Regions from separate parts of the Streptomyces sp. NBC_00690 genome, predicted to be linked through region 2. Evidence: predicted binding sites of a transcription regulator. Region 2 holds the regulator's gene; the other holds the start of a gene.

Region 1 (16,118 bases), 980 kb from region 2:
AGGCCACCGGCAGCGGTCATTGGCGTCTGCACCACACGCGCTCGGGGGTGACCAGCAAGCCGGACAAGCTCGGCCGCAAGTCCACCATGGTGTGGAACGAGGACTTCACCCCTGAGGGCGTCCGCAAGGGGGCGACGATCACTGCCAAGGGGGGTCTGGTGCAGTACTCGGGCTCCACCTGGAAGCCGTACGCGGGTCAGACCGTCCGTATCTACTTCAAGCCGGCCACCCGCGGCGGGGCATGGCGACAGCTGGGGACGGTCAAGACGCTGTCGAGCGGCAACTTCAGCAGGCAGTTCTCGGCCGTGCAGGACGGCACCTGGCAGGTGCGGTACGTGGACACGGCCAGCACGCACTACGCGGACAACGGCCGTGAGGACTTCATCGACGTCCGCTAGGCAGCGGCAGCAGCAGACCCGACCAAGCTCTCGTACGAGGTGCACCGCCCGCGGCCGTTTCCACAGGCCGCGGGCGGATGTCCGGGCGGGTCCACCCGGTGCGCAGCGCTCCGGCTCAACTGCCCGGTGCTCGGCGCTCAGGGGTGGCCGCTCGGCGCGCAGTACTCCGGTTCAGCGCGCAGTGCTCCGGCTCAACCCAGGGACGCCGTCAGGTCCACCTCGATCAGCTGTCCCGGGTAGCCGAGTTGGGCCACGCCCAGAAGGGTGCTCGCCGTGGTGAAGGCGGGGGCGAGCACGGAGTCGTTGAGGCGGAACCAGGCCGCCGCCAGCACCTCCGCATCGGCACTCGCCACATAGATCACCGATCGAACGACGTCCTGCGGGGTGGCGTCCACCGCGGTGAGGGCAGCCACGGCATTGGCCGCGACCTGGTCGATCTGGGCGTTGAGGTCGGCCTCTCCCACCAGTTCGCCGGCCGGATCCAGGGGGCATTGCCCGGCCAGATATGCGGTCCGGCCCGCTTCGACGACGGTGATGTGGTGGTAGCCGGGGGTCGGGTGGAGATTGTCAGGGTTGATTCGGGTGATGCGTGCAGTCATGGTCCGAGTCTCATCGAAAAGCGGAGGGGGCGCACCGGGATTTCGCTCCCGGCTCGCCCCCGCGTCCGCCTCCGTATATCGGCGGTCGATCAGCCCCTGACCTGGTGGAGTACGACAGCGAGTCTCATCGCCGTATCCAGATTGCACCGCCCCAGATCGACCAGGGGGTAGGGGTCATCGCTGGCGAGCGAAATGGGGTCGACGCGAAGCGACGGCAATGTCACTCCCATTTCCCTCAGTTCGGTCCTCAACTGTTCGATGACCTCCTCGGCCGCCCGTAGGCGCTCCGCCGATTGCGTTGTCACAGGCCCTTCACCTCCACGCCGTGGTCGCGACTTACGTACACAGCGTGTCCAAGAACTGCCCCGCCTGAACAAGGACAATCCAGCCCTAATAGTCCTACTATTTGGCGGGCGAGTCGGCGCCGGGCCAGGGCTGCTCACGACGGCCTACGCGGGTGTGCCGGAAGCCGGTCCCGACGCTGGGAGCTTGAGCTTCGAGTCACGGAGATCGCGTTTGGCGCCGGTCGGGCCAGGGCAGCCAGTCATCGGATCTCGGGCCCACCGGGATTTGAGCCCCGAGCCGCAAGCCCTCTTTTCAAGGAACGGGAGGAGGGCTTCAACCCACCCACCCACCCCAGCAGTTGACTCCGGGCTACCGGTTTGCCACAGAGCGTCATAAGGCTCTAGCGTGCCCACAGCGGCACGACTTCCGTGCCCTCAGCACGAAACAACCCCCGCCAGGCGCTAGCAACACCTGCGGGGGTCTGACCAAACAAGATCACAAGACCAGAAGAGTGATCCAGATGGCTGACGCCAAGCTTAGTGCTGGCCCGTCCCAAGTGCACGCCCACACCCACCCGATGGCCAATCCGGGCTACGGAAAGCGCTCAGCGCCGAACCAACTAGCGCCCACCAAGCAGACGTTCGCCCACCTCCCCCGTCGGGAGGCCGCCGTCGCCGCCTACATCGACCGGCTGGCGGACGGCTCGGACATCTCCGTCAAGACCCTCGCCAAGGTCCTCCCGTACGGGCAGTGCGCCTTGCGTACGGCTCTCAACCGCCTGGCCCGCGCGGGCCACTTACGCCGTGGTCGCGAACACCTCAAGGGCTCGAACAGCGCCCGCTGGGTCACCCGTACCTGGTTCTCGCGCACCGCACGGGAAGACAGTTGGTGGACCGCCTTCGCCGGTGGGGAGCTTCGGGAGGACGATCCGCCCCGGCCCACCCGGTCACGGGCCCTGATCCTGCTGGCAGCCCTGGGCCGTACGGCTCCCGCGCTCTCCCTGTCGGCGGCGGAGTGCGCCTCCCTGGAGCCGCTGGTGTCCCAGTGGTTCACCCGTGGCGCCACGGAAGCCGAGGTGCTGCGGGCGCTGACCACGGGGTTGCCCGACCCGATCCACAGCCCGGCGGCCCTCACCCGCAACCGACTGCTGCACAAGATCCCCCTGGCGACCCCGGCACCCCCGCCCGCCCTACGCATCCTGGAGTGCGACACCTGCGGCGCGCCCGGACGCCCACAGGCGCTGCCTGGTGGCACCTGTGCCTCTTGCCGAGGAGAACGCGCCCCCTCCACGAACCCCGCCGCCCTGCCACCGTCCCGGGTGCACGCCCACGCCCAACTGGCCCGCAGATCCGCCAGGGCCACACGTTGACGTGCGCTGGACCCGATCGTCAGGAGAACCCCGGTGTGAGCGGATTGCTGGGCCCCGGGAGCGTTCCGGTGCGCTCCGGCTCCGACGGGGAGGGACAGTTCAGATTGCTCGCCGGCAGCCGGCCGGACACCAGATAGGCATTGGCCGCGGTCTCGGCGCAGACATTGCCGCTGAGGTCGTACACGCCGTGCCCCTCACCCTCGTCGACCGTCACCAGACGCGAACCCTTGAGCGCCTTGTGCATGGCGATCCCCGTCGACAAGGGGGTCTGGGAGTCCCACTCGTTGTGGAGGATCAGCGCACTGCCCCCGTGGTTGATCTTGGTGGCCGGCTCGATCGCCTTGGTCCAGAACGCACAGGGGGAGACATTGGAGGGGTGGTCCCCGTACAGCGGATAGCGACCTGCGTCGTGGTACGCGTCCCGTCGATAGGTCTGGGGGTCGCGCGGCCAACTGCGGCTGTCCCCGCACAACAGGGCGTACAGGGCCGCCACCGCATTGTCCGACACCGGCTTCAACTCGGGCAGCGCCGGTACGGGTTCACCCTCCGCAGCCCGCTTCAGATCGGCCATGTACCCCGCACCAATGCGGGGCGAGAAGAACGTACCGCGGAACAGATCGCGGATGTCCGCACCGGTCAGGGAGTGCTCGCCCCAGACGATGGGCTCGCGGTCCGCCCGGTCCACCAGCCCCCAGAAGGTCCTGATCACCTCGTCGCGGGTGTCCCCGAGCCGATAGGTGGTGTGGCGCTCGGCGGTCCACTCCGCCCACCGCTGGAAGGCGGGCTCGGCCTCCGACGCCCACTTCTGGAAGGTGCCCCGCCAGATGAGTTCGGGGTCGATGGCGCTGTCCAGGACGAACCGATCGGTACGCCGGGGGAACAACTGCCCGTAGACCGCGCCCAGATAGGTGCCGTACGAGTAGCCGAAGTAGGAGATCTTCTGCTCGCCCAGTACGGCCCGGATGATGTCCATGTCCCGCGCGGTGTTGCGGGTGGTGGTGTAGCGCATCCGGTCGCTGGACTCGGTGCGGCACTTGCTCGCGATGGTGCGCGCCCATGCCACCTGCTGGGAGAACGCCTTCTCGCGGAAGGGCCTGAGCCACTTCCGCTCGTCCTCGGTGGTGCGACAGCTCAAGGGGGAACTCTGGCCGACGCCCCGCGGGTCGAAGCCGATCAGGTCATACCGGTCGGTGACCGACTTGGGCATGGCGGTCGTCATCTCGAGCGGCATGCCCAACCCACCGGCACCGGGCCCACCGGGGTTGAGCAGCAGCACTCCACGGCGCTTGACCGGGTCTCCCGCGGTGAGCCGCGATATCTCCAGATCGATCGCCCTGCCGCCGGGCGTCTGGTAGTCGAGCGGCACTTCGATTGTCGCGCACTGGAAGTCGGGAGTGGTGTCGGCACAGGACTGCCACACCGGGGTCTGGCGGATGTACCGGTCCAGCGCGCTGGCCGCACTGGCCGGTTCCACGGAGTAGAGCGCAGGGGCGAGCGTCGCAAGCACGGTGACCGCGATCAGTGGCACCAGCCGCTGTGCACGCATGGAAAGTCCTTCCGATCTCGGCCCGGCGAATGGGCTGGCATGACTTTGCCGTGTCGGACCGTCCGACGGAAAGCCCCACTTGTGTGTGCCAGCGGCATGCACAGGGCTCCGAAGAGCTGTCCGACTCGCCCCACGGTGGTACCGGATTCCCCCCGTACGCATCCGACTCCACCGACAGACCACGCCTTTTACCGGAAACCGCGCACTGTTCGGACGGACCGTCAGGAGCTCTGCCGGCCCCCGGCAGCGGATGGCGAAACGGGCCTGTGACCTTTCCCACCCTCGGGGCCGGTGTGATTTCGTACACCTTTGCCGCCGATGGTCGGGGCCGAGCACCGGTACGGCCACCCGTGCCGTTCCTTCACCTGCCCGACACCTCTGCTGACGGTGCCGCTCGAACGAACCCTCTGCTGAGGGTGCCGCTCGAACCAACCCCCTCCCCGGCGCACGGCCTTGCGGATCACGAGCGCCGGGGGAAGGACCTCAGAAGCGGTTGGGCAGTTGGGGCAGCGGGATCGGGCTGGTGCGCGGACCGGAGGTGCGCTGCGACCCGCTCGCCTGGCAACTGACGTTCTTCGTCGGCAGCTTGCCGGTGTTGAGGTAGGTGTTGGTCATGCTGTCGGCACAGAAGTTGAGGCCCCCGTAGACGCCGTGTCCTTCGCCGCCCTTGACCGTGAGCAGCTTGGAGCCCTTCAACGCCCTATGCAGACCGACAGCGGAGGAGAGCGGGGTCTGCGGGTCCCATTCGTTCTGGAGGATCAGCGCGGGCACCTTGTTGTCGACCACGGTCGCCGGCTCGACGGACTTGTTCCAGAAGGCGCACGGCTTGATATTGGAGGCGAAGTCTCCGAACAGGGGATAGCGGGCCTTGTCGCGGATCGCGTCCTTGCGGTACTGCTCGGTGTCCCGGGGCCAGGCGGCGGAGTTGTCGTTGCACACGACCGTCCAGAACGCCGAATCGAGGTTGTCCAGGGTGGCGAAGTCGCCCGAGGCGGCGAGGTTGCCCGACAGAGCGGGGTTGCCCGACGGAACGAGGTTGCCCGACGGAACGAGGTTGCCCGACGTCGCGAACGAGCGGGGCGCCTCGGTCGGCGCGATGCTGCGCTTGCCCGATGTGGCCTTGCCCGCCGCGGCCTTCTTGAGGTCCGAGACCATCCTGCTGGCCGTGTCCACGAAGAAGAACACATGGCGCCCGGCGCGGATGGCGTCGCCGCTCAGGACTTCACTGTCGATCTTGATGGGCTTCTTGTCGGCCCTGGCCACCAGGTCCCAGAAGGTCTTGCTGACCTTGGCCGGGGTGTCGCCGAGCCGATAGGTGGTGTGGCGCTTGGCCGCCCACTCGGTCCACCGCTTGAACGCCGGCTCCGTACCCTCTGCCCACACCTGGATCATCCCGCGCCAGGCCAGCTTCGGGTCCACCGCGCTGTCGAGGACGAACCGGTCCGCCCGGCTGGGGAACATCTGGCTGTAGACGGCGCCCAGATAGGTGCCGTACGAGTAGCCCAGGTAGGAGATCTTCTTCTCGCCGAGGGCGGCACGGATGACGTCCATGTCCCGGGCGGTGTTGCGCGTGGTGAAGTGCGGGAGCTTGTCGCCCACCTTCTTGCGGCACTTGTCCGCGATCCCGCGCGCCCAGGAGACGTCCTTGTTGTACGTGGTCGCCTTGTAGGGGCGCGGCCACTCCAAGTCCTTGTCGGTGAGACCGCAACTGACGGGCGAACTGTGGTTCACGCCCCGCGGATCGAAGCCGATCAGGTCATAGCGGTCGCGCACCGACTTGGGCAGCATCTGCATCATGTCGTAGGGCATGTAGAGGCCGGAGCCACCGGGGCCGCCCGGATTGAAGAACAGCACTCCGCGACGCTTGGCCGCGGTACTGGTCTTCATCCGGGATATCGCCACCTCGGTCTTCTTGCCGGTCGGCTTCTTGTAGTCCAGGGGCACCTTGATCTTGGCGCACTGGAGGGTGGCCGGAAGATCGGGAACGCACCGCTTCCACTTGAGCTTCTGCTGGGTGTACTGGGCCAGCGGCTGAGCGGCTGCGGGTGTTGCGGCGAGACCGGGGGCGAGTGTCGCCATGACGCTCACGGCGAGCAGGGGCACCAGTCGTCGTCTTTGCACGTGGGGATTCCTTCCGGCATATGCAGGGGACATGACGACACTGCCGTGCGGGACGATCCGCGGAATCCATCGCTCAGATGGCTTTGAATCCACCTGTGGTCGGACAACCGATCGACGCTCTCCTCCTACGGCTGTAGAGAAGGAACAGCCCGTTCCGAGGGAGGAATTGAAAGGGAACCGGAGAAGTCCCCTCGGCCGGCCGAGATTTCCCTGAGCGGGTACACCTGGCCCCATGCGGACACCCGGGCACACAGGCACACGGCGTATGCAGACACGCGGGGTACGCAGACACGCAGACATGCCGAAGGGCGGCACCCCCTGGGAGTTGGGGTGCCGCCCTTCGTACGTACCGGGCTACCGATCCTCAGAAGGATCAGAAGTCCATGTCACCGCCGGGCATGCCACCGGGAGCACCGGCGGACGCCTTCTCGGGCTTGTCAGCGATGACAGCCTCGGTGGTGAGGAACAGCGCGGCGATCGACGCGGCGTTCTGAAGCGCCGAGCGGGTCACCTTCGCCGGGTCGAGGATGCCCTCGGCGATCATGTCCACGTACTCACCGGTCGCGGCGTTGAGACCGTGACCCGGGGTGAGGTTGCGAACCTTCTCGACGACGACGCCACCCTCAAGGCCGGCGTTGACGGCGATCTGCTTCAGCGGGGCCTCCAGGGCGAGCCGCACCGCGTTGGCGCCGGTCGCCTCGTCACCTTCGAGGTCCAGCTTGTCGAACACCGAGGTGGCCTGGAGCAGAGCCACGCCGCCACCGGCGACGATGCCCTCCTCGACGGCCGCCTTCGCGTTGCGAACGGCGTCCTCGATGCGGTGCTTGCGCTCCTTGAGCTCGACCTCGGTCGCGGCACCGGCCTTGATGACGGCCACGCCGCCGGCCAGCTTCGCAAGGCGCTCCTGGAGCTTCTCGCGGTCGTAGTCGGAGTCGGAGCCCTCGATCTCGACACGGATCTGGTTGACCCGACCGGCGACCTGGTCGCTGTCACCGGCACCGTCGACGATGGTGGTCTCGTCCTTGGTGATGACGACCTTGCGGGCGTTGCCCAGGAGGTCGAGACCGGTGTTCTCCAGCTTGAGGCCGACCTCTTCCGAGATGACCGTGCCGCCGGTGAGGATGGCGATGTCGTTCAGCATCGCCTTGCGGCGGTCACCGAAGCCCGGAGCCTTGACGGCCACGGACTTGAAGACGCCCTTGATCTTGTTAACGAGCAGCGTGGACAGGGCCTCGCCCTCGACGTCCTCGGCGATGATCAGCAGCGGCTTGCCGGACTGCATGACCTTCTCCAGGAGCGGCAGCAGGTCCTTAACGCTGGCGATCTTGGAGTTGACGATCAGGATGTACGGGTCGTCGAGCGACGCCTCCATACGCTCCATGTCGGTGGCGAAGTACGCCGAGATGTAGCCCTTGTCGAAGCGCATGCCTTCGGTGAGCTCAAGCTCCAGACCGAAAGTCTGGGACTCCTCGACGGTGATGACGCCTTCCTTGCCGACCTTGTCCATGGCCTCGGCGATGAGCTCGCCGATCTGGGTGTCGGCGGCGGAGATGGAGGCGGTCGAAGCGATCTGCTCCTTGGTCTCCACGTCCTTGGCCTGCTCAAGGAGAGCACCGGAGACGGCCTCGACGGCCTTCTCGATACCGCGCTTGAGGGCCATCGGGTTGGCACCGGCCGCGACATTGCGCAGACCCTCGCGCACAAGCGCCTGAGCCAGAACGGTGGCGGTGGTCGTTCCGTCGCCAGCGACGTCATCCGTCTTCTTGGCGACTTCCTTGACCAGCTCGGCGCCGATCTTCTCGTACGGGTCCTCCAGCTCGATCTCCTTGGCGATGGACACACCATCGTTGGTGATCGTGGGCGCGCCCCACTTCTTCTCAAGGACGACGTTACGGCCCTTGGGACCGAGGGTGACCTTGACGGCGTCGGCGAGCTGGTTCATCCCGCGCTCAAGGCCGCGCCGTGCCTCCTCGTCGAACGCGATGATCTTTGCCATGTGAAGTGTCCTCCACGGACTGGGTGGGAAGCTCTGGGGGACCGCGCTGGCGCCCGCGACGGACGGCCTGCCAGCCGGATGGTTTTCTGTACCGTCCGGCTTGCGGGCCTCACCGACCCGGTCCTTCTTTTTGTCACTCTCACCCGGAGAGTGCTAACGCCAATGATTAGCACTCGCCCCCTTCGAGTGCAAGCGCCTTGGAGAGAACCACCCCCCGCGCTACCCCCCCGAAATCCGCCGCGCACGGGGTGCCCTTCGATGCATGCGCCCTGGTGGTACGGGGTGTCGCGGCGGAGCGCGGGAGGTGCGGAAGCCATCTTGGACGGGAGTTCCATGACGTCGGCGTGATGGCGTTCGACCGTTCCCCGCACCATCCGGGCACCACGTTCCCTGACCGTCACGGGCGAAATCGGGAGCCCGCGGAGGTCGGCGTGCCGGACCTGAGGGACGGCCCGGAGAGGTCGCGGCCGGTCCTCGGTGAAGGCACGAGGGAGCGGGTCCGTGAGCGTCCTGGGTGCGGGCGGCGGAGGGCTAGCGACGGCGGGGTTCGATGCTCCCGGCCGGGGTGGGGTGCGGATGCAAAGACCGGTCGACGGGGGACGAGCGGGGCCCACCGGCGCGCGGGGCACCCGGCCGTGTCCACCCGCGCGCATCGGGCTGACCGTTCACCACGGTGCCGGTGTACGGGCACGCACATGGGGTCCACACCCCCCGGCGGGATGTGGACCCCATGTACATATAGATGAGCGCGTCGGTGGCCGATCGCGTCGCAGTTGCCGCGGAGTCAGACCGCGAGCTTGACCATGTCCGCCTGCGGACCCTTCTGCCCCTGCGAGATCTCGAACTCGACTCGTTGCCCCTCCTCCAGGGTGCGGTAGCCGTCCATCTGAATCGCGCTGTAGTGGACGAAAACATCCGCACCACCGTCGACCGCGATGAAGCCGTAGCCCTTCTCCGCGTTGAACCACTTGACGGTGCCCTGAGCCATGCCTAACTCCCCTATTACTGGCCCTTGCGCAGGACCGCACTTCGCGGACCCGGGTCAGACCTCACCTGATTCGGTTTTCCTCGCCGGAGTGGCGAGGTGACTTCATAGGCGTGCGCCGGAACGCGTCGACCGCGGCTGAATGTATCTGCCCAACTGCCCTCTGCAACAGGTCAATCGGACGACAATTCGCAGGCTCAGCTAACGGGAAATTGATATGAATTCAAGAAATTCCGGGGCAAGTCGGGCCCGACAAAGAAGACTTATGAGACAAATCCCCGAAGCACATTGGCTGTTTCTTATCGGAGCTGGGGCGCATTCTGTTGCTCGGCTGAGGGAGCAGCGCAGGGGCCTTCCCCAACTGTATCGCGCTCAACCATGCAGAATTGCCCCCTCCGTTTCTCTCACGGAGGGGGCAATTGAAATGACGTTGCGTAATTAGCCACCGGCCACGGCGGGGATGATGGAGATGCCCGCACCGTCCGGGGTCGCCGTCTCCAGGCCCTGCTCGAAGCGGACGTCGTCATCGTTCACATAGACGTTGACGAAGCGCCGCAGCTTGCCCTGGTCGTCCAGGACGCGCGCAGCGATGCCCGCGTGGTTCTTCTCCAGGTCCGCGATCACCTCGGCGAGGGTCGCCCCCTCGGCCGGGACCTCGGACTTGCCGCCCGTGTAGGTGCGCAGAATGGTCGGGATGCGGACGTTGACGCTCATCTTCGGGTCTCCCAGTGATCCGTTGGTCAGTTGGCCAGGCCGGCGGCGCGGAAGGCGTCCAGGCTCGGGCGGATGGTCGCCGAAGGGCCGGTGGTCGGGGCGACGGCGTCCAGGGTCTTGAGGCCGTCACCGGTGTTGAGGACGACCGTGGTGAGCGAGGGGTCGAGCACGCCGCTGTCGATGAGCTTGCGCGTCACTCCGACGGTCACGCCGCCCGCGGTCTCGGCGAAGATGCCCTCGGTACGGGCGAGCAGCTTGATCGCGTCCACGATCTGCTCGTCGTTGACGTCCTCGACGGCACCGCCCGTGCGACGGGCGATGTCCAGGACGTACGGGCCGTCGGCGGGGTTGCCGATCGCCAGGGACTTGGCGATGGTGTCCGGCTTCACCGGGCGCACCACGTCGTGCCCGGCCTTGAAGGCCGCGGACACCGGGGAGCAGCCCTCGGCCTGTGCACCGAAGATCTTGTACGGGCGGTCCTCGACGAGCCCGAGCTTGATCAGCTCCTGGAACCCCTTGTCGATCTTGGTGAGCTGGGAGCCGGAGGCGATCGGGATCACGATCTGGTCGGGCAGCCGCCAGCCGAGCTGCTCGCAGATCTCGTACGCGAGGGTCTTGGAGCCCTCGCCGTAGTACGGGCGGAGGTTGACGTTGACGAAGCCCCAGCCCTCACCGAGCGGGTCACCGATCAGTTCGGAGCAGAAGCGGTTGACGTCGTCGTAGTTGCCCTCGATGCCGACCAGCTCACCGCCGTAGACCGCGGCCATGACGACCTTGCCCTGCTCCAGGTCGTGCGGGATGAAGACGCAGGAGCGCAGTCCGGCACGGGCTGCCGCAGCGCCGACCGCACCCGCGAGGTTGCCGGTGGAGGAGCAGGACAGCGTGGTGAAGCCGAAGGCGCGAGCGGCCTCCACGGCGATGGCGACGACCCGGTCCTTGAAGGAGTGGGTCGGGTTGCCGGAGTCGTCCTTGATGTGGAGCGAGCCGGTCACACCGAGTTCGCGGGCGAGGTTGTCAGCCTTCACGAGCTTGGTGAAGCCGGGGTTGAGATTGGGCTTGTCCGCCACGTCGGCGGGGACGGGCAGCAGCGGTGCGTACCGCCAGATGCTTTCCGGGCCCGCTTCGATCCGCTTACGCAGCCCCTCGGGGTCGCCCGTCGGAAGGTCGTAGGCGACTTCCAGCGGCCCGAAGCACGAGGCACAGGCGAAGATCGGACCGAGTTCGAAACGCTCGCCGCACTCGCGACAGGAAAGCGCCGCGGCGGGTCCGAGATCGAGCGTGGTGGTGTCTGCGACAGTCTGCACAGCCATGGAGGCGAGGCCCTTTCTCCTCATCTTCCTCATGACGCATTTCGCCATGAGACGGATTTGGCACCTTCCCGAGCCGGGAGCCTCGCGGCGCTGAATCGGCTGCCTCGCACGACGGACAGTTCCGTACGGAACTGTCTGCGGGTGGCGGCGACTCTTGATGCGACGGAGACCGGCTGGAGGGTTGCCGGGGCTTCAACGGGCCGTATCCCTCTGCCCCTCTGGATGAGCGGTATTCGATTGTTGATCATGCGGGGCGGTGATCGCTCCGCACCGGTGTACGCATCACCCCGACGTGCGCCGGGCTTCAGCGTTGCTCAAGACTGTAACCGAACGACCGGACTGTTGAGATAGTCGTCCGAACCGCGAGATGGATCACAAAGTGCAGGAGTGGCGAACGTGCTGGAAGAGGTGGAGCGCTGGCTGACCAGGCGTTCCTGGTCAGCAGCCGACCGCCCGCTGGCCCGGATGATGGCGGCGAAACGCGCATCGGGAACCACCGTCAGTGTGGTCCTTCCCGCCCTGAACGAAGAGGCGACGGTCGGCGAGATCGCGACCGTCATCCGACGTGAGCTGATGGAGGCGCTGCCGCTCGTCGACGAGCTGGTGGTGATCGACTCGGGCTCCACGGACCGTACGGCCGAGGTCGCGGCGGCGGCGGGGGCACGCGTGGTGCACCGGGACACGATCCTGCCCCGGATCCCTGCGGTGGCCGGCAAGGGCGAGGTGCTCTGGCGCTCCCTCATGGTGACGCACGGTGACATCGTCTGCTTCGTGGACGCGGACCTCAGGGAGTTCTCGGCGGACTTCGTGTCCGGGATCGTGGGGCCGTTGCTCACCGAGCCCGAGGTGCACTTCGTCAAGGCGATGTACGACCGCCCGCTGGGTGAGCTCGCAGGTCAGGGCGGTCGGGTGACCGAACTGGTGGCCCGCCCGCTGCTGAATCTGCACTGGCCGGCCCTGGCCGGGTTCGTCCAGCCGCTCGGCGGCGAGTACGCGGCACGGCGCTCCCTGCTGGAGCGGCTCCCGTTCCCCGTTGGTTACGGGGTGGAGCTGGGGCTTCTGGTGGACGCACTGCACACGGTCGGGCTCGATAGCCTGGCGCAGGTGGACGTCGGCTCCCGCAAACACCGCCACCAGGACGGCCAGGCACTCGGCCGGATGGCGGCGGCGATCTACCGGACAGCTCAACTTCGACTGTCCCGAGGTCACTTGGTACGGCCGGCGCTAACGCAGTTCGAGCGTGGCGAGAAGGGGTTCGTGCCGCGGACCCATCCGGTGGACACGGAGGAGCGTCCGCCGATGCGCGAGATCGGTGAGTATGCGGCGCGTCGCGCCGCATAGTGATGACTAGCACCGTTTCAGTGATGACTATCCTATTTATGAACTTTGGACGTCATGTACTGAGAGGCACCGGAATCTTCGTCATCGTCGCCGCCATCGTGGGTGCCGCCGCCCCCACGAGCCCGGCGAGCAGCCCTGCCACGGAACGCCTCTGGCTACTGGGCGGGCTGGCATTGAGCCTGACGGCGGCGGGGGTGGTGGCGGTGGCGGCGGCACGGGGGCGGCGCAAGGGGTGAGATCTGGTGGTGTGGGCTTGGCTGTTTCCGGGTGGGGCTGTGCCTGGGTTTCCGCCTTGGGTGGCGGGGGGTTCCGTCCTCAAACGCCGGACGGGCTGGGGTGGGGCGGGGCTGCGGGTTTTGGCTGTTTCCGGGCGGAGCTCGTTCTGTGAGTTCAGCTCTGGGGGGTGCGGGGTTCCGTCCTCAAGCGCCGGACGGGCTGGGTGGGGCGGGCGGAGCTTGTGTGTTGGGGGCTGGTCTGGGGGGCGGGGCTTGGGTGGTCCGGCTGGGGTTTGGGTGGGGTGCGGGTGGTGGGGGTGCTTTCGGGCGTGACTCCTCAGCGCCGGCGGCCAGCGGCTGATCCGTTGGTGGCGGCTCTGAAGCCGCCGACGCTTCCGGGGACACCCCCTGCGCGCCCCCAATACCGCAACTGGCTCTGCCTGCCCCCGGCCCATCCACAAGTCGAGCTCAGGAGGGCGCTACCCAGTACCGCGACCAGGTCTTGCTTGCCCCACGCTCGTCCATGGGTCGGGAAGTCGGGAAGTCGGGCTCAGGGCCAGGTGCCCAGTGGCGCAACCACGTCTACCTGCGCCCAGCCCATCCATAGATCGGGCTCAGGACGGCGCTACCCAATACCGCGACCAGGTCTGCTTGCCCCTCTCAACCCATGGACAGGGCCACGGGCAAGCAGAGCGTCGCCGCCGCTGGGTGCCCGTCCTACCCGACCTATGGACGAGCGGCCGTGGATCAAGCTTCGGCCCCAGGGAAGGGAGTTTGCGGGTCCAAGGGGGGCAGGCGCATTTGCGAGGCGGGCCCAGGGGGGCAAACAGGTCTGCTTGGCACTGGCCCTTGGGGTGGCCAGGGGTGGGGGGAGGGATTGAGCCAGTTGTGGTGAGGGGGGACTCTTGAGGGCGAACGCACGTTTGGGGGTTTGCGGGACGGGCTAGGTTCGCGACATGGTCTCCGAGCACTCAGCTGCCCAGATCCTCGTCGCGTCGAACCGCGGCCCCATCTCCTACACCGTCCGGGATGACGGGACCCTCGACTCGCGGCGCGGAGGCGGTGGTCTGGTTTCCGGGCTCTCCGCCATCGGATCGGAAGCCGACGCCCTGTGGGTGTGCTCGGCCCTCGGTGACGGCGACCGGGAGGCGGTGCGTCGCGGTGTCGGCGAGCAGGGCGTCCTCATGCTCGACATCGACGCGGACATCCACCACGACGCCTACAACGGCATCGCCAACTCCGTGCTCTGGTTCATCAACCACATGCTCTACCAAACCCCACTGGAACCGGTCTTCGACCTGGAGTTCCGACGGCAGTGGGGTGCGTACGAGCAGTACAACCGCGCCTTTGCGCAGGCCCTCGCCGACCGTGCTGGCGAAGGTGCCGCGGTCCTGGTGCAGGACTACCATCTGGCGCTCGTCCCCGGGATGCTCCGTGCGCTGCGGCCCGATCTCAAGATCGGTCACTTCTCGCACACCCCCTGGGCCCCGGTGGACTACTTCCGGTTGCTGCCCGACGACATCTCCCGCCAACTGCTGCGCGGGCTGCTGGGCGCCGATCGAACCTGTTTCCTCACCCGGCGCTGGGCAGATGCGTTCACCGACTGCTGCACGGAGTTGCTGGGAGCAGAGGCGCTCAAGGGCATCGACATCGGAGTGCACGGGCTCGGCGCGGACGCGGAGTTCCTGCGCGAGCGGGCGCACCGGCCCGATGTGGACGAGCGTCTGGCCGACCTGCGGCAGCAGATCGGGCCGGAGGGGACGGACCGTCGGACCATCGTGCGCGTCGACCGCACCGAGTTGTCCAAGAACATCGTGCGCGGGCTCCTGGCCTACCGGGAGCTGCTGAGCACCAGGAGCGAATGGCGCGAGCGCGTGGTGCACGTGGCATTCGCGTACCCCTCCCGTCAGGACCTGTCGGTCTACCGCGACTACACGGCCGAGGTCCAACGGGTCGCCGATGCGATCAACGCCGAATTCGGAACGGACGGCTGGAGCCCGGTCGTCCTGCATGTGAAGGACGACTTCGCGCGTTCTCTGGCCGCGTACCGCTTGGCTGACGTGGCGCTGGTCAACCCCATTCGCGATGGCATGAACCTGGTCGCGAAGGAGATCCCGGTGGTGTCGGAGGCGGGCTGCGCCCTGGTGCTGTCACGGGAGGCGGGCGCCCATGAGGAGCTCGGCGAGGACGCGATCACGGTCAATCCCTATGACGTGACCGGCACAGCGGAGGCCCTGCACGAGGCGCTGACCATGCCCGCCGCCGAGCGCTCCCGCCGCACTGCCCGACTGGCCGCCGCTGCGACGGCGCTGCCGCCGCAGCGGTGGTTCCTCGACCAGTTGGACGCCTTGCGCGAGCAGCGCTGATCGGCGCTGCTAAAGGCTCTCCGCCAGGGCGGCGAGGAAGTCGACGACGGCGGCCGGACCGGGAAGGAGGAGGTCTGCCCGTTCGGCCAGTTCGGGGACTTCCGCGCTGCCGCTGCACACGAGCAGTCCGGGCAGACCGTCCGAGCGGAGCTTCTCCACGGCCGCGAACGCGGGCAGGTCGCCCAGGTCGTCACCGGCGTAGAGGACGGCTTCGGCGTCGACCTCGCGTACGTAGTCGGCGAGGGCGACGCCCTTGTCCATGCCAGGTGGGCGGATCTCCAGCACCATCCGGCCCGGTTCCAGGATCAGACCGTGGCGGGCCGCAAGGGTGGCCAGTGGTTCGCGCAGGGCCTCGAAGGCTCCCTGCGGATCGCTGGCACGGCGGGTGTGGACCGCCACCGCCTGGCCCTTCTCCTCGATCCAGGTGCCCTGCCAGGCACCGATGCTGTCGAGGAACCCCGGCAGTTCGGATCGTACGGCGGCGACGCCCGGATGTGGTGCGGGTGTGTTCACGGTGCCGGAAACAGCGTCCCAGCGTTCTGATCCGTAGTGTCCGAGGACGACGAGGTGATCGAGGCCCGCCACTCCGGCGAAGCCTCCGTAGCGAACGGCGACACCCGCGGGGCGGCCGGTGACCACGGCGACGGAGGCGACCTTGGGCGCCAGTTGCGCCAGTGCGGGTACGGCGCCCGGGTGGGCGCGTGCGCGCTCGGGGTCGGGAACGATCTCGGCGAGTGTGCCGTCGAAGTCGAGAGCGACGACGGCCTTGTGCGGTCTGGCCAGAAGCGCGGCGAGACCTTCACGGCCCGCGGGCGTCGACGGCGACGGCAGGGAGTGCGCGTGCGGAGAGCTGCCCATGCTCCGACCCTATCG
Region 2 (16,118 bases):
CCATCGGTGCCTGCACGATCGGATACCGGCAGAGATCGGTCAGTACGGAGGACATGTGTGCATCGTGTCATGCCGCTGACGGCCGGCCGAATCGAGCCCGACAGCTCCCCGGAAGGCCCCTTGACGTGCTACGCACCCTCCCTGACCAGATGGTCGGGCAGCTGCGACGAGGGTCGGATCACCTGGTCGGGAAGGTGCCGCGAAAGGGGTCGGGGAGGTGCTCGCAGGGAGGTCGGCGGGTGCTCGCAGGGGCCCGTGGAAGAGGGGCTCTGGATCGCGCCGGAAGGCCGACCCTGCTCTGGTCCGGGACCAATGCGCACACCCCGCGGCGCCGGCCGAAGCTCGGCACCGCGGGGGCATCGCCTAACGCCCGTTGAACGCGTCCTTCAGTCGGGAGAAGAGTCCTTGTTGTCCCGGTTGAAACTGACCGAGCGGGCGCTCCTCACCTCTAAGTTTCGCCAACTCCCGAAGGAGCCTCTCCTGTTCCGCGTCCAACTTGCTCGGCGTCATCACCTCGACGTGCACGATCAGATCGCCCCGACCGCCACCCCTCAAGTGGGTGACGCCCCGGCCGTGCAGCGGGATGGACTGCCCCGACTGGGTCCCCGGCCGGATGTCGATCTCTTCCATCCCGTCGAGCGTCTCCAACGGCACCTTCGTACCGAGCGAGCCCGCCGTCATGGGAATCGTCACCGTGCAGTGCAGATCGTCGCCCCGTCGCTGGAACACCGCATGGGGCACTTCATGGATCTCGACATACAGATCGCCGGCGGGGCCACCGCCCGGGCCTACCTCGCCCTCCCCGGCCAACTGGATGCGGGTGCCGTTGTCGACGCCGGCCGGGATCTTCACGGTCAGCGTGCGACGGGAACGGACCCGACCGTCGCCCGCACACTCCGGGCACGGGGTGGGGACGACCGTGCCGAAGCCCTGGCACTGCGGGCAGGGGCGCGAGGTCATGACCTGGCCCAGGAAGGAGCGGGTGACCTGGGAGACCTCACCGCGCCCACGACACATGTCACAGGTCTGGGCCGAGGTCCCGGGGGCCGCACCCTCGCCCGAACACGTCGTACAGACGACGGCCGTGTCGACCTGGATGTCCTTGGTCGTACCGAAGGCGGCCTCGTTGAGGTCGATCTCCAGCCGGATCATCGCGTCCTGGCCGCGCCGGGTGCGCGAGCGGGGGCCGCGTTGGGACGCCGTACCGAAGAAGGCGTCCATGATGTCCGAGAAGTTTCCGAAGCCGCCGGCACCGAAGCCGGCCGCACCCGCGGCGCCCGCCTGGGACAGGGGGTCACCGCCGAGGTCGTAGACCTGCTTCTTCTGCGGGTCCGACAACACCTCGTAGGCGGCGTTGATCTCCTTGAACCGCTCCTGGGTCTTGGGGTCGGGGTTCACGTCCGGATGGAGCTCACGCGCCAGCCGGCGGAACGCCTTCTTGATCTCGTCCTGCGATGCGTCGCGGCGCACGCCGAGTACGGCGTAGTAGTCCGTGGCCACCTACGACTCCGCCAGGATCTGTCCGACGTAACGTGCCACTGCGCGTACCGCTCCCATCGTTCCGGGGTAGTCCATGCGGGTCGGTCCGACCACGCCGAGTTTGGCGACTGCCTCGTCGCCCGAACCGTAGCCGACGGCGACCACGGAGGTTGAGTTGAGTCCTTCATGGGCGTTCTCATGGCCGATGCGCACCGTCATGCCCATGCCGCCGGACTCCTTGGCCTCACCGAGGAGTTTGAGGAGCACCACATGCTCCTCAAGGGCCTCCAGGACGGGCCTGATCGTCAGCGGGAAGTCATGGCCGAAGCGCGTGAGGTTCGCGGTGCCGCCGATGACCAACCGCTCCTCGGTCTCCTCGACCAGTGTCTCCAACAGGGTCGAGAGCACGGTGGAGACCGCACCCCGGTCCTCCGGGTCGAAGGAGTCGGGGAGGTCCTGGACCAACTGCGGCACATCCGCGAAGCGACGGCCGACGACCCTGCTGTTGAGCCGGGCCCGCAGATCGGCGAGCGGGGTGTCACCGAAGGGAGCCGGACAGTCGACCATGCGCTGCTCGACCCTGCCCGTGTCCGTGATCAACACGAGCATGACCCGTGCGGGTGCGAGCGCCAGCAGCTCCACGTGGCGCACCGTGGAGCGGGTGAGCGAGGGGTACTGCACGACCGCGACCTGACGGGTCAGCTGCGCCAGCAGCCTCACCGTACGGCCGACGACGTCGTCGAGGTCCACAGCGCCGTCCAGGAAGCTCTGGATGGCACGGCGCTCGGCTGACGACAGCGGTTTCACCCCGGCGAGCTTGTCGACGAAGAGGCGGTACCCCTTGTCGGTGGGGATGCGCCCGGCACTGGTGTGCGGCTGGGCGATGTATCCCTCGTCTTCCAGGACCGCCATGTCATTGCGGACGGTGGCCGGTGAAACACCGAGCCTGTGGCGCTCGGTGAGCGCCTTGGAGCCGACGGGCTCCTCGGTACCGACATAGTCCTGGACGATGGCGCGCAGCACTTCGAGTCTGCGTTCACTGAGCATCGCGCACACCTCCAGCTGTGGTCCCACGGTGGTTCTTCGGTCACTGTCTGGCACTCACCAGGTCCGAGTGCCAAGAATCCCCCGTGCCAGTGTACGGCCGTGGGGTACGCCCGTAGCAAGGGCGACCGACCACGCTACCGCGCGCCTTCGCTGGTCGCTGCCAGTAGCGTCCCGGTATGAACGTCTGTTGGGAAGACTTCGGCTGGGAGCGGTTGGCCGACGGGGTGGGGCGACGACGGTTGCCGGGTTGGGACGCGACCTGCGGGCTGGTCGTCGGGAACGAAGGTGTGCTGCTGTACGACAGCGGTTCGACCCTGCGGGAGGGTGCCGAGCTGAGGGCCCAGGCACAGGCGCTGCTGAGCGGTCGCGAGGTGACGCACATCGCACTGAGCCACCCGCACTTCGACCATGTACTGGGGGCCGCCGCCTTTCCCGGGGCCGAGGTGTACGGCACGCGGGGCCTCGATGCCCTCCTGCGCCGGGAGGCGGACGCGCTGCGGGCAGATGCCGTACGGCACGGCGTGGAGCCGCTGGAGGCGGCTGAGGCGGTCGAGGCGCTGGTGAGCCCGGGGCATGCGGTCACCGGACGGCAGACGCTCGATCTGGGCGGAGGGCGCCGGGTGGTGCTCGTCGACGCGGGCCCCGGGCACACCGGTCACGATCTGGCGGTACTGGTGCCGGGGAGCCCCGCCGTGGTGTTCTGCGGCGATCTGGTGGAGGAGTCCGGGGAGCCGCAGGCGGGGCCGGACGCCGTCGGAGCCCCGTGGCCGGCCGCCCTGGACCGGCTGCTGGCGCTCGGCGGCGAGGACGCACGGTACGTGCCGGGGCACGGCGCGGTCGTGGACGCCGCGTTCGTACGTGCCCAGCGCGATGCGCTGGCGGAGCGGTTCGGGGTGTCGTAGCGTCGGCCGAATGCGCAGCTACAGCCCTGATCTGACGCCCCCTTGGAAGAAGTCGGCTCCCGCCAGGGAGGTCGCGGCCGATCCGTCGGACCCCGATCTGGTGGTGGAGGAGGCCGGCACCGGCTTCTGCGGTGCGGTGGTGGGCTGTGAGGCCGGCACGGTGACGCTGGAGGACCGCTTCGGCAAGCGCCGGGTCTTTCCGCTGGCGCCACGGGGGTTTCTGCTGGACGGCGAGGTCGTGACCCTAGTCCGCCCCGGCCCCGGAAGGTCGTCCAAGCCGGTGGTGACCGCTTCCGGTTCCCTGGCGGTTCCCGGAGCGCGGGCGCGGGTGGCCCGGGCCGGCCGGATCTATGTGGAGGGCCGCCACGACGCCGAGCTCGTCGAACGCGTGTGGGGCGACGATCTGCGGATCGAGGGCGTGGTGGTGGAGTACCTGGAGGGCATCGACGACCTTCCGGCGGTGGTCGCCGAGTTCGCTCCGGGACCGGACGCACGGCTCGGGGTGCTGGTGGACCATCTGGTGCCGGGGTCCAAGGAGTCCAGGATCGCCGCTTCGGTGACGGATGCGCACGTACTGGTCGCCGGCCATCCCTACATCGACGTGTGGGAGGCGGTGAAGCCGTCGGTCCTCGGACTGGCGGCGTGGCCGGTGATCCCACGGGGGCAGGACTGGAAGACGGGCGTGTGCAGGGCCCTGGGCTGGCCGGAGAACACGGGCGCCGCGTGGCAGCACATCCTGTCGAAGGTGCACTCGTACCGGGACCTGCAACCGGAGTTGCTGGGGAGGGTCGAGGAGTTGATCGACTTCGTGACCGCACCCGCGGGGGACGGGTGACGCCCGCACGTCCCCATTGACCTGACGGCCGGTGGGCTGGTGGAGCGAGCAGTGGGCCCGGTGGACGCCGGTCGCGGCCGGTTGGTCGGTTGGTCGGTTTCAGCCGGTCAACTTCGGTCCCGGGCGGTGGCTCCTGGTCGCTCCCCCGCCGCGGCTCTGGGCGCGCGGGCTCCGGATCGGGTTGTCAGTCGACCAGATCCCGTACGACACCGTCCGCGAGCAGACGCCCCCGCAGCGTCAGAACCGCGCGCCCCTCACCGTACGGAGCTTCGTCCAGCAGTCCCTGCGCAAGGGCTCCCCGAGCGGCCTCCAGCCCCGCCTCACGCAGCAGTGACAGGGGCACCCCCTCCCGGAGCCTCAGCTCCAGCAGGATCCTCTCCACTCGCCGGTCCTCGGCCGACAGCAGCTCACGGCCGGCTCCCGGTGAGCGGCCCTGGGCGAGTGCCGCCGCATAGGCGCCGGGATGCTTCACGTTCCACCAGCGGACCCCGCCGACATGGCTGTGCGCCCCGGGACCGGCCCCCCACCAGTCGGCGCCCCGCCAGTAGAGCTCGTTGTGAACGCATCGGCCCGCTTCGGTCGTAGCCCAGTTGGACACCTCGTACCACGAGTAGCCCGCCTCCGAGAGGACCGAGTCCGCGATCAGATAGCGGTCGGCGTGGACGTCGTCGTCGGTCATGGGCACCTCGCCGCGGCGAATGCGCCGGGCCAGTTGGGTCCCTTCCTCGACGATGAGCGCGTACGCGGAGATGTGGTCGGGCCCGGCTCCGACCGCAGCGGCGAGCGAGGCGCGCCAGTCGTCGTCGCTCTCCCCCGGAGTGCCGTAGATCAGATCGAGGTTCACATGCTCGAACCCCGCCGCCCGAGCCTCGGCGACGCACGCTTCGGGCCGCCCGGGGGTGTGGGTGCGGTCCAGGACCTTCAGGACGTGCTGGCGGGCGCTCTGCATGCCGAAGGAGATGCGGTTGAAGCCTCCTGCCCGTAGCTCCGCGAGGTACTCGGGCCCCACGGACTCCGGATTCGCCTCCGTGGTGATCTCCGCGCCCTCCGCGAAGCCGAACTCCTCCCGTACGGCGCTCAACATGGCCACCAGGTCGGACGCGGCCAGCAGGGTCGGCGTACCGCCTCCCACGAACAGGGTGCGCACGGGGCGGGGGTCGTCTCCGAGGACCTTGCGGGCGAGGCGAACCTCGTCCGTGAGGGTGGCCGCGTAGTTGTCACGGGAGGCCAGCACGCCGCCCGAGCCGCGCAGCTCGGTCGCCGTGTAGGTGTTGAAGTCGCAGTAGCCGCAGCGTGTGGCGCAGTACGGCACGTGCAGGTAGAAGGCGAGCGGCCGGTCGGCTGCCCCTTCAAGGGCGGACGCCGGAAGCGCCCCGTCCTCGGGCATGGGTTCGCCGTCAGGCAGTACGGAAGGCATACGCCCCATTGTCCGTCACCGACGGGAGTGGAATCCGTCGGCGGTGAGCAGCCAGGGCATCGGGACGCCGGGGTACGGGCCGCTCCCCCGGCGGACGGGCTGGTGCGGGACGGGGTGCACCCGGCCCGCACCGGTGATGTCCTGCTCCTATGCCTCGCGGGTTCCGGAGTACATCTCTTCGATCAAGTGCTGGAACTCACGCTCGACGGCCGGTCGCTTCAGTTTCAGGCTGGGAGTGAGATCGCCGTGCTCGACGTCGAGGTCCCGGGGCAGCAGGCGGAACTTCTTCACCATCTGCCACCGCTGAAGGCCCTCGTTCAGCCGGTTCACATACCCCTGGATCAACTCGACGGTCGCCGGCGCGACGAGAACGTCTCCGTAGGGCTTCCCCGCCAGGTCATGGCCCTCGGCCCAGCTGAGGAGCGTCGGCTCGTCGAGGGCGATCAGCGCCGTGCAGAAGTTGCGGTCGGCGCCGATGACGACGATGTTCGAGACGAACGGGCAGATGGCCTTGAACTGGATCTCCACCTCGGTCGGCGCGATGTACTTGCCGTTCGACGTCTTGATCAGGTCCTTCTTGCGGTCCGTGATCCGCAGATAACCGTCGGCCGAGAGCTCGCCGATGTCCCCAGTGTGGAGCCAGCCATCGGGCTCCAGCACCTCTTCGGTCTTCTCCGGGAGCCCGTGGTAGCCCTCCATGATCCCGGGGCCGCGCAGCAGGATCTCGCCATCGTCGGCGATGCGGACCTCGGTGCCCGGCAGCGGTTTGCCCACGGTCCCGGTGCGATATGCCTCACCGGGGTTGACCAGGGAAGCCGCACTGGACTCGGTGAGTCCGTACCCCTCCAGGATGTGGATGCCGGCGCCGGCGAAGAAGAAGCCGATCTCGGGTGAGAGGGCGGCGGACCCGGAGATCGCGGCCCGCAGCCTGCCGCCGAACGCCTCGCGGAGCTTGGCATAGACCAGGGCGTCGGCCACCTTGTGCTTGGCACGGAGGGCGAGCGGCGCTGATGCCGTGCCCGTACGCCGGAAGTTGTCCTGGGACGCCTTGGCGTAGTCGCGCGCCACCGCAGCGGCCCACTGGAAGATCTTGTACTTCGCCGCACCGCCCGCCCGGGCCTTGGTGGCGACTCCGTTGTAGACCTTCTCGAAGATGCGCGGAACGGCGGCCATGTAGGTCGGCTGCACCACGGACAGATTCTCAATGATCTTGTCGATCCGGCCGTCGACGGCCGTGACATGACCGACTTCGATCTGGCCCGACGTCAGCACCTTGCCGAAGACGTGGGCCAGCGGCAGCCAGAGATACTGCACGTCGTCCTGGGTCACCAGGCCGGTCGCGGCGATCGCCTTCGCCATGTACGACCAGTTGTCGTGCGGCAGCCGAACACCCTTGGGGCGGCCGGTGGTGCCGGAGGTATAGATGAGGGTCGCCAGTTGATCGGCTTCGATCGCGCCGATTCGCTCCTTGACCGCTTCGGGGTGCTCCTGGAGGTGGCGGGCTCCGCGCTCCTCCAGATCGGCGAGTGAGAGGACCCAGCCCTCGGGGTCCGACTCGTCCGCCTCCACACCGGTGGGATCGATCACGACCACATGGCTGAGTTCAGACAGTTCGCCCCGCCGCTCACGCACCTTGGCCAACTGCGTCGCGTCCTCGGCGACCAGCACCCTGCTCCCGGAATCGGCGAGGATGTACGCCGATTCCTCGGCATTGGTGGAGGGGTAGACCGTCGTGGTCGCACCGCCGGTGCACATGACACCAAGGTCGGCGAGGATCCATTCGATACGGGTGGCGGACAACAGGGCCACCCGGTCCTCGGCGCGTACTCCGATGGCGATCAGACCGGCCGCGATGCAATAGACACGCTCGGCGGTCTCGCCCCAACTGAGCGACTTCCATTCCTCGGGCCCCTGACCGGAGGCGGGGGGCACCGGATACCGGAACGCCTCGGCGTCCGGCGTGGCCAGCACCCGCTCGGCGAAGAGGTTCGCCACCGAGGGCGGTCGGTTCTCGATCAGGGTCTGTGTGTCGCTCACGACATCCTCCGGGCCTGCGGCAGCACTGCACGACTGGCTGGTGTTTAACTGGCGAGTAACCATCGAGCCGTGATCAGAGTAGAACGCGCTGTGCCGAGGCGTAAGTCTCTGTGGGCTGCCGCTTCATAACGAACCCGGCGCGAATGCGGGGTCCCTCGACCAACGGGCCGCGCCCGTCACACCTGCCCCGGGTCACCCCGGACCGTACTCGGCACGTACTCGGCACGAGAAGCGTCCCGATCGTCGCCCACCGACGGACCGAAGATGTGCTTCAGCAGGACGGATATGCACTTCAGCCCGGGTCGACCTGGTCGACCCGGGCTGAAGTGACAACGCTCTCGGGGGCTGATCGGCGTGGGGCCTCCACCGCTGCGCTCTCGCCGCCATGAGCAGGGCGAGAGCCACGAATGGCTACTTCTTGTTCTTGCCCCCGCTGTCATCGCTGGAGAGGACGGCGATGAAGGCTTCCTGCGGAACCTCCACACTGCCGACCATCTTCATGCGCTTCTTGCCTTCCTTCTGCTTCTCCAGCAGCTTCCGCTTCCGGGAGATGTCACCGCCGTAGCACTTGGCGAGAACATCCTTGCGGATCGCGCGGATCGTCTCGCGGGCGATCACCCGGGAACCGATCGCGGCCTGGATCGGCACCTCGAACGCCTGCCGCGGGATCAACTCGCGCAGCTTCGCCACGAGCCGCACACCGTATGCGTACGCCGCGTCCTTGTGCGTGACGGCCGAGAAGGCGTCGACCTTGTCGCCGTGCAGCAGGATGTCCACCTTGACCAGGCTGGATGCCTGCTCGCCCGTGGGCTCGTAGTCCAGCGAGGCGTATCCGCGGGTCTTCGACTTCAGCTGGTCGAAGAAGTCGAAGACGATCTCCGCGAGGGGCAGGGTGTAGCGGATCTCGACCCGGTCCTCGGAGAGGTAGTCCATGCCGAGCAGGGTGCCGCGACGGGTCTGACAGAGCTCCATGATCGCGCCGATGAACTCGGTGGGCGCCAGAATCGTGGCCCGCACCACGGGTTCGTAGACGTCGTCGATCTTGCCCTCGGGGAACTCACTCGGGTTGGTGACCGTGTGCTCGGTGCCGTCCTCCATCAGGACGCGGTAGACCACGTTGGGCGCGGTGGCGATCAGGTCGAGACCGAATTCGCGCTCCAGGCGCTCCCGGATCACGTCCAGGTGGAGCAGGCCCAGGAAACCGACGCGGAAGCCGAAGCCGAGCGCCGCCGAGGTCTCCGGCTCGTACACCAGCGCGGCATCGTTGAGCTGGAGCTTGTCGAGGGCTTCCCGGAGCTCGGGGTAGTCCGATCCGTCGAGCGGATACAGACCGGAGAAGACCATCGGCTTCGGGTCCTTGTACCCCCCGAGCGCCTCGGTGGCTCCCTTGTGCTGCTGGGTGATGGTGTCGCCGACCTTCGACTGGCGAACGTCCTTCACCCCGGTGATGAGGTACCCCACCTCGCCGACGCCCAGACCGTCGGCCGCGAGCATCTCGGGCGAGTTGGTGCCGATCTCCAACAGCTCGTGGGTGGCCCCGGTCGACATCATCCGGATCCGCTCGCGCTTGCCCAGCTTGCCGTCGATGACTCGCACATAGGTGACGACACCACGGTACGAGTCGTACACGGAGTCGAAGATCATGGCGCGGGCGGGCGCGTCGGCCACGCCGACCGGGGGCGGAACCTCGCGGACGACCCGGTCGAGCAGCGCCTCCACGCCGATGCCGGTCTTCGCGGAGACCCTGAGCACATCCTCCGGGTCACAACCGACGAGGTTCGCCAATTCCTCGGAGAACTTCTCGGGCTGGGCGGCCGGAAGGTCGATCTTGTTGAGGACCGGAACGATCGTGAGCTCGTTCTCCATCGCCAGATAGAGGTTGGCGAGCGTCTGGGCCTCGATGCCCTGGGCCGCGTCCACCAGGAGGACGGTGCCCTCGCAGGCCGCGAGGGACCGGGAGACCTCGTAGGTGAAGTCCACGTGCCCCGGAGTGTCGATCATGTTCAGGATGTGAGTCCTGCTCTGATCGGGTCCCTCGGTGGGTGCCCAGGGCAGTCGGACCGCCTGGGACTTGATCGTGATGCCGCGTTCCCGCTCGATGTCCATGCGGTCGAGGTACTGGGCACGCATCTGCCGCTGATCGACCACACCGGTCAGCTGGAGCATCCGGTCGGCGAGCGTGGACTTGCCGTGGTCGATGTGGGCGATGATGCAGAAGTTGCGGATCAGCGCCGGGTCGGTACGGCTCGGCGCGGGCACGTTGGGAGGAGTCGCGGGCACGCAAGGTCCTGATTCTTGAGACGCGGGGCGTCTCGTCTCGGGCGATGGCGGATCGATACGTAGCCTCCATGGTCCCACGCGCAGCGGGCTGCGCCCGGTTTGGGCCGCCCGGAGAGCGACTGGTAATGTGGACAGCTGTGTCTCGTGCCCGCCTCGGGCTGCTCGCACAGGGCTTTCGATTCGGAACTCCGCGCGGGACCTCATCAAAGATCAATCGAACCTGAGAAGGCTCTTTCGTGGCGAACATCAAGTCCCAGATCAAGCGGAACAAGACGAACGAGAAGGCGCGCCTGCGCAACAAGGCCGTCAAGTCGTCGCTCAAGACCGCGGTCCGCAAGGCCCGTGAGGCTGCTGTCGCAGGCGACGTCGAGAAGGCCACCGTGGCCGCTCGCGAGGCCGCCCGCAAGCTCGACAAGGCAGTCTCGAAGGGCGTCATCCACAAGAACGCCGCCGCCAACAAGAAGTCGGCGCTGGCCACCAAGGTTGCCGCTCTTCAGGGCTGAGTGCTCTTGATCCAACCGTCGGAAGGGTGAGCGGGCCCTCTCATCCGCCCCTGACCGACACTTCAGGGCTTGCACTTGGACCTGCGTTCGCCACGCGGGTGCGAGCCCGACCGCAGGACCTTTCGAAGGCCCCGGTGCTTCTTCGTCCTTCCCCAGGACACAGAGCCCGGGGCTTTCGCCTGCCCTTCCTCTCCTGTGTCTCCGACCTCGCGGGTCCCGGCTTGTGTCTCCGACCTACGCCGGTCGTGACTCCCCGGGGCGTAGCAACGGCGTCACGGATGTACCCATCGGGCAGTGGGTGGATCCTGCCCACCACAAGCGCCGCAGAGCGCAACCGCCGAGAAGCGCTAGCGGTGGGAGCGCGCGACCCTGGCGATGGTCACGACCGCCTTCTCCAACGCGTACTCCGGATCGTCCCCACCACCCTTCACGCCCGCATCCGCCTCGGCCACCGCGCGCAGGGCAACCGCCACCGCATCAGGTGTCCAGCCCCGCATCTGCTGCCTGACCCGATCGACCTTCCACGGCGGCATGCCCAGCTCACGCGCGAGATCCGCCGGCCGACCACCACGTGCGGAAAGCACCTTGCCGATGCCCCGCACCCCCTGCGCCAGTGCGCTGGTGATCAGCACGGGGGCAACGCCCGTCGACAGTGACCAGCGCAGTGCCTCCAGTGCCTCTGCGGCTCGGCCTTCCACCGCCCGGTCGGCGACATTGAAACTCGATGCCTCGGCCCGACCGGTGTAGTAGCGACCGACGATCTCCTCGTCGATGGTTCCCTCGACATCGGCAGCGAGTTGGGAAACGGCGCTGGCCAACTCCCGTAGATCGCTGCCGATCGAATCGACGAGCGCCTGACACGCCTCCTGTGTGGCCGATCTCCCGATGGCCCGGAACTCCGCCCTCACGAAGGTGAGCCGCTCGGCGGGCTTCGTCGTCTTGGGGCAGGCCACTTCCCGCGCCCCCGCCTTGCGGGCCGCATCGAGCAGCCCCTTGCCCTTGGCTCCACCGGGGTGGAGCAGGACCAGGGTGATTTCCTCGGCAGGAGCGGTGAGGTACGTCTTGACGTCCTTGACGGTGTCGGCAGCGAGATCCTGCGCATTGCGCACGATGACGACTTTGCGCTCGGCGAAGAGTGACGGGCTGGTCAACTCCGCGAGAGTGCCCGGTTGCAGTTGATCAGCGGTGAGATCGCGGACGTCCGTATCGGCATCGGCGGCCCGTGCAGCCGCGACCACCTGCTGTACCGCGCGGTCGAGGAGCAGATCCTCCTGCCCCACCGCGAGGGTGACGGGTGCGAGCGGATCGTCGTTGGAGTTCTTCCTGGTGGCCATCGCGTCCAGCATCCCATGCGCCACCGACACTCCTTCGCGTACCGGACAATGGCCAGGTGAGCGAGGAACGACATGTACTGGTGCTCCCCGACCGCGACACGGCCGAGGACGTGGCGCGGGAGTTGACAGAGCGCTTCAGCGTGCACGAGGAACCACAGCTGATACGCGACGCCCTCGCAGGTGAGGACGACGCCGAAGACGCCCAGTGGCTGGTCGTGGTGGAGGATCCGACGAGCCGTCTCGACCCACAGGCCCTCGACGACTTTGCAGCAGAGTACGAAGGCTGGTTGGAATCTCCTTGAGCTCTGGCTAGGCCGGCGGACGCCGCTCCGGGCGAGCACGGGCCGGTCGGTCGTCGGTGCGCCCCACATCATCGCGGGGGTCGGCCGGCACCCGGTCGAGACGCACACCGAAGTTCTCCTGGTAGGCGGCCAGGATCTCCCCATCGTCGACCAGCAGCTCTTCGTGCCGCTCACCGTGTTCGGTCGTGACCAACGTCCGACCACTGAGCGTGATCCGACCGTCGGCCGTGAGCCGGGTGCAGACGGGGGACCGAGTGAAGTTCGAGACCGGTGAGGTGCTGTGCCACCAGGCGCCGCTGCGGAAGTCCGCCAGTTCCCTGGGCCTGGTCTCCAGGCGGTACTGGGGCTCACCGTCCCGGAGTACGTCGAGGTCTCCGTGTCCCGACGCCCCTCCCCCCGACGCTTCCACGATCCTGAACGAACCTGCGGGATCCGACTGTTCTGCTCGATCGTCGAAGGCCAAGGGGTGGTGCGCGTGCTCACCGAATCCCACATCGGCCACCCACCGCCCACTCCCATCCGCCGGCTCCACCAGAAGCGCCATGTGGTCGTACGGGATCCCCCATCGCCCGTCCGCGGTGTGCACCCGTCCGGCGAGCAGGCGGACGGTGTACCCGAGGTCGCGGAGAAGTGCGGCGAACGTTGCATTGACCTCGTAGCAGATCCCACCCCGGCGGTCTTGGACGATCTTGGCGAGCAGGGGCCCTTCCTCCAACACGATCTCCTCGCCGAGATGCACCGACAGGTTCTCGAAGGGCACCGTGCGCAGATGCCGCAACTGAAGCTCGCGTAGGGCTTCGATGTCGACCCGGGCGGGTCGATCAGCACCGATTCTGCGGAGGTAGTCGTCCATGGCACCCATGGTGCCCCAGATGATCTCCACTTCCATGAGTCGCTGGTCCTAGGCCCGTTGGCCGAGGCGCAAGGGCAAGGGCGCGGGCTAGCGTGCCGAACATGGCGACAGAGATCCGCGGCTACGATCCGGCCCGCTCGGTGGAGCAGCGCAAACACGACGTCCTCGCCCGACTGACTCGGGACCACGATGTCTGGGTGGCGACCGCATCCGCCGACGGCGGGCCTTGTCTGGTGCCGCTGTCCTTCGTGTGGGACCAGGACACCCTGTTGATGTGTACCCGGCGAACCAACCCGACCGCGATCAATCTGACCCCTCGGGGTCCGGTCGTCCTCACCTTGGGAACGACCCGGGACGTCGTGCTGATCAGAGGAGACGCCGAGGTGGTGGAGGGCGCAGCCCTGGCGACCCGGTCGGCGGATGCCTTTGCCGACAAGTTGGAGGGTTGGGACCCGCGCGACCAACCGCATTGGATCTACCTTCGGGTCACCCCGACGACCGTACAGGCGTGGAGGGAGGTCAATGAGCTCGCCGATCGCGATCTGATGCGCGATGGTGCATGGCTGGTCTGATGTCCGGCGGAACCGAATCCGTCGGGAGCACTGCTGCGGCTCGGCCTGCCAGAAGTACGAAGCCTGCGTCCTGCGTCGCCGAAGGAAACCCCGAGCCATGGAATGCCCGGCTCCTACGGCGCCGAAGACACAGCCGAGGAGTCGCTCGTCCACACGAGGAGGCGACGGCCGCGGCACGGGTTCTGGAGATGACCGCTCCGAGCAGTCGGCGCACACGCAGCGGTACTCGGTCCTGGCTGACGCGGATGACAGCACCGGCGATCGAGCCCCCATCGGCCCGCCCGCGATGACAGCGCGATGGGCATCGAGGTCGGGCGCGACGGCTGGCATCCCCCGGGAGTCGGTGCTGTCCCCCCTGGGCCGCGCCGCCCTGTCGGGCGGTGGACGAACCGTCCGCACCATGGAGGTGTCGGAATGAGGCGAGGGTTCCTTCGGAACCTGCGCTCCCACCGATGTGGGCCCTCAGACTCTGCCCGTCTCCGGTGACCGCGATGGGACCGTCCCTGTCCGTACGCAGAACGCGTGCGCCCACGTCCCGCAGTGCATTCACCGTACGAGGCGAAGGGTGGCCATAGGTGTTTCCCCGGCCCACGGAGATCAAGGCGAGTCGGGGACGCGCTGCGGTGAACAGTTCCGGATGTTGATGGGCCGAACCGTGGTGGGCGACCTTCAGGACATCCACCCGCGCGAGCCTGGGGTGCTCGATCAACAGACCGCGTTGGGCGGGCGGTTCAAGGTCTCCGAGCATCAGCAGGGTAGGCCCCTCTGCGATCTCGACCCATAGGGTGACGCTGGCGTCGTTGGGCCCTTCCGGCAGGCCGAATCCGCTGGCCATCTCAAGCCCCCCGTGCCTTCCGGGTGCCTCGACGTGCGGCAGTTCTCCCCTGTGTGCGTGAGGCCGTGGCCAGAGCACCTGCCAGGACAGTCTTCCGTCCTTCCTCCACTCACCCATACGAACGTGGGTCAAGGGCACTTGGGCTCTGGCGGAGACCCTCTGGACAAATGCGCTCTGCTCCGGGGGCTCCTGAAGGGTGGTGGTCTGTACCGCGCCCACGCTGCGTCCTTTCAGAACCCCGGGCAGCCCTCGAACGTGGTCCGCATGGAAGTGGGTCAGCAGAACGAGGGAGATCCGCTCGACGCTCAGCGTCCTGAGGCACGCGTCGACCGCTACGGGATCCGGCCCCGCGTCCACGACCACGGCCCTGCCGTCACCGGCGGAGAGCACCATGGCATCTCCCTGACCCACATCGCACATGGCGAACGTCCAACCAGGCGGTGGCCATCCCGTGAGCACCCGGGTGAGCGGTGCGGGACGCACCACGGCACACAGGAGTACCAGTGCGCAGACGAGTGCCACCCATGGATGACGCGGCAGTCTGCGGAGAGCGAGAACGACCAGCACGGTGATCGCGGCCAGTGAGAGCCCTCCCCTCCAACCGTCCTGCCAGTCCAGCTGGGCTCCCGGCAGCGAGGCTCCCGCCCGGGCCACGGAGGCGATCCAGCCCGTCGGCCAGCCCGCGATCTGAGCCAAGGATTCCGCCAGGGGCATGAACACCGGGGCAGTGGCGAGCGCAAGGAAGCCGAGCACGGTCGCCGGAGCAATCGCAAGCTCCGCGAAGAGATTGCACGGCACCGCAACCAGGCTGACCCGGGCCGCGAAGATCGCGACCACAGGGGCACAGACGGCCTGTGCCGCGGCTGCCGCGGCCAGCGCCTCAGCCGGCCTCGGTGGTACGCCCCGACGCTGGAGCGAGGCGCTCCAGCGCGGCGCGATGGTCAGGAGGGACCCCGTGGCCAGGACCGACAGCAGAAAGCCGTAGCTCCGGGACAGGCCCGGGTCGTAGAGGACGAGCACCACGACGGCGGCGGCAAGGGCTGGAATCAGTGATCGTCGACGCCCGGTCGCGATCGCGAGCAGGACGATCGCTCCGCAGGCGGCGGCCCTCAAAACGCTTGGTTCCGGTCTGCACACGATGACGAAAGCAAGCGTCAGGGTGCCTCCGAGGAGAGCCGTCCCCCTCAGGGTGATGCCGAGGCGGGGTGCGAGTCCACCCCTCTCGGCGAGTAGGGCGCGGCCGGGTGGTCCGATCAGCAGAATGAGCACGATGCTGAGGTTGCTTCCTGACACTGCCAGGAGGTGCGTCAGATCGGTTGCTTCGAATGCCCTTTGCAGATCGGGGGTGACCCTCGTGGTGTCACCGACGACGAACCCCGGCAACAGCGCGCGAGCATCTGGGCTCAGATCCTTCGATGCCTCGCGCAGCCCGGCCCTAAGGTCGCCAGCCCTCCTCTGCAGGGAGGAGGGGCCCTGGATGATCTCAGGCCGGCCCCCCGGCACCTTCAGTACGGCGGCAAAGCGGTGATCATCGGCAAGCGGTGGTGCGAGCTGACCGTGGAGGCGCAGTCGGGTCGACGGGAGAAGTCGTTGCCAGCGTGCGAGGGCTGCTTGCGGTAGGCCCGGCCGCACGATCACCAGCACGGGGTTCCTCGTCGCTGTCACCTCTCCCCCAGGTGCTGTGACGCGGGTGACCTCGGCGTCAAAGAGCAGAGCTCGTGC

The links. The regulator HrcA, encoded in region 2, represses chaperone genes, less so after heat shock. The targets are predictions, from matches to a motif close to TTNGCACTCNGNNNNNCNGAGTGCNAA.
Region 1: the regulator HrcA is predicted to act here: its motif matches at 8,445-8,471, upstream of groL (chaperonin GroEL).

The regions. Positions count from the first base shown of each region.
Region 1 is NZ_CP109009.1:3,935,439-3,951,556, forward strand. Features, by position in the region: gene OID54_RS17245 (hypothetical protein) at 1-398, shown strand, start outside; gene OID54_RS17250 (RidA family protein) at 590-997, opposite strand; gene OID54_RS17255 (hypothetical protein) at 1,087-1,302, opposite strand; gene OID54_RS17260 (hypothetical protein) at 1,803-2,651, shown strand; gene OID54_RS17265 (alpha/beta fold hydrolase) at 2,671-4,197, opposite strand; gene OID54_RS17270 (alpha/beta fold hydrolase) at 4,681-6,318, opposite strand; gene groL (chaperonin GroEL) at 6,692-8,314, opposite strand; gene OID54_RS17280 (cold-shock protein) at 9,099-9,302, opposite strand; gene OID54_RS17285 (MoaD/ThiS family protein) at 9,738-10,013, opposite strand; gene thrC (threonine synthase) at 10,040-11,323, opposite strand; SAM riboswitch class I at 11,341-11,552, opposite strand; gene OID54_RS17295 (glucosyl-3-phosphoglycerate synthase) at 11,720-12,664, shown strand; gene OID54_RS17300 (hypothetical protein) at 12,688-12,900, shown strand; gene OID54_RS17305 (alpha,alpha-trehalose-phosphate synthase (UDP-forming)) at 13,836-15,245, shown strand; gene otsB (trehalose-phosphatase) at 15,255-16,103, opposite strand; gene OID54_RS17315 (DUF3263 domain-containing protein) at 16,113-16,118, opposite strand, start outside.
Region 2 is NZ_CP109009.1:2,958,478-2,974,595, forward strand. Features, by position in the region: gene OID54_RS13075 (nitronate monooxygenase) at 1-55, opposite strand, end outside; gene dnaJ (molecular chaperone DnaJ) at 364-1,500, opposite strand; gene hrcA (heat-inducible transcriptional repressor HrcA) at 1,501-2,526, opposite strand; gene OID54_RS13090 (MBL fold metallo-hydrolase) at 2,703-3,428, shown strand; gene OID54_RS13095 (DUF3097 domain-containing protein) at 3,439-4,263, shown strand; gene hemW (radical SAM family heme chaperone HemW) at 4,448-5,680, opposite strand; gene OID54_RS13105 (AMP-dependent synthetase/ligase) at 5,828-7,717, opposite strand; gene lepA (translation elongation factor 4) at 8,129-9,997, opposite strand; gene rpsT (30S ribosomal protein S20) at 10,234-10,500, shown strand; gene holA (DNA polymerase III subunit delta) at 10,848-11,834, opposite strand; gene OID54_RS13125 (hypothetical protein) at 11,891-12,136, shown strand; gene OID54_RS13130 (arylamine N-acetyltransferase family protein) at 12,144-13,025, opposite strand; gene OID54_RS13135 (pyridoxamine 5'-phosphate oxidase family protein) at 13,091-13,561, shown strand; partial or broken gene OID54_RS13140 (ComEC/Rec2 family competence protein) at 14,019-16,118, opposite strand, start outside.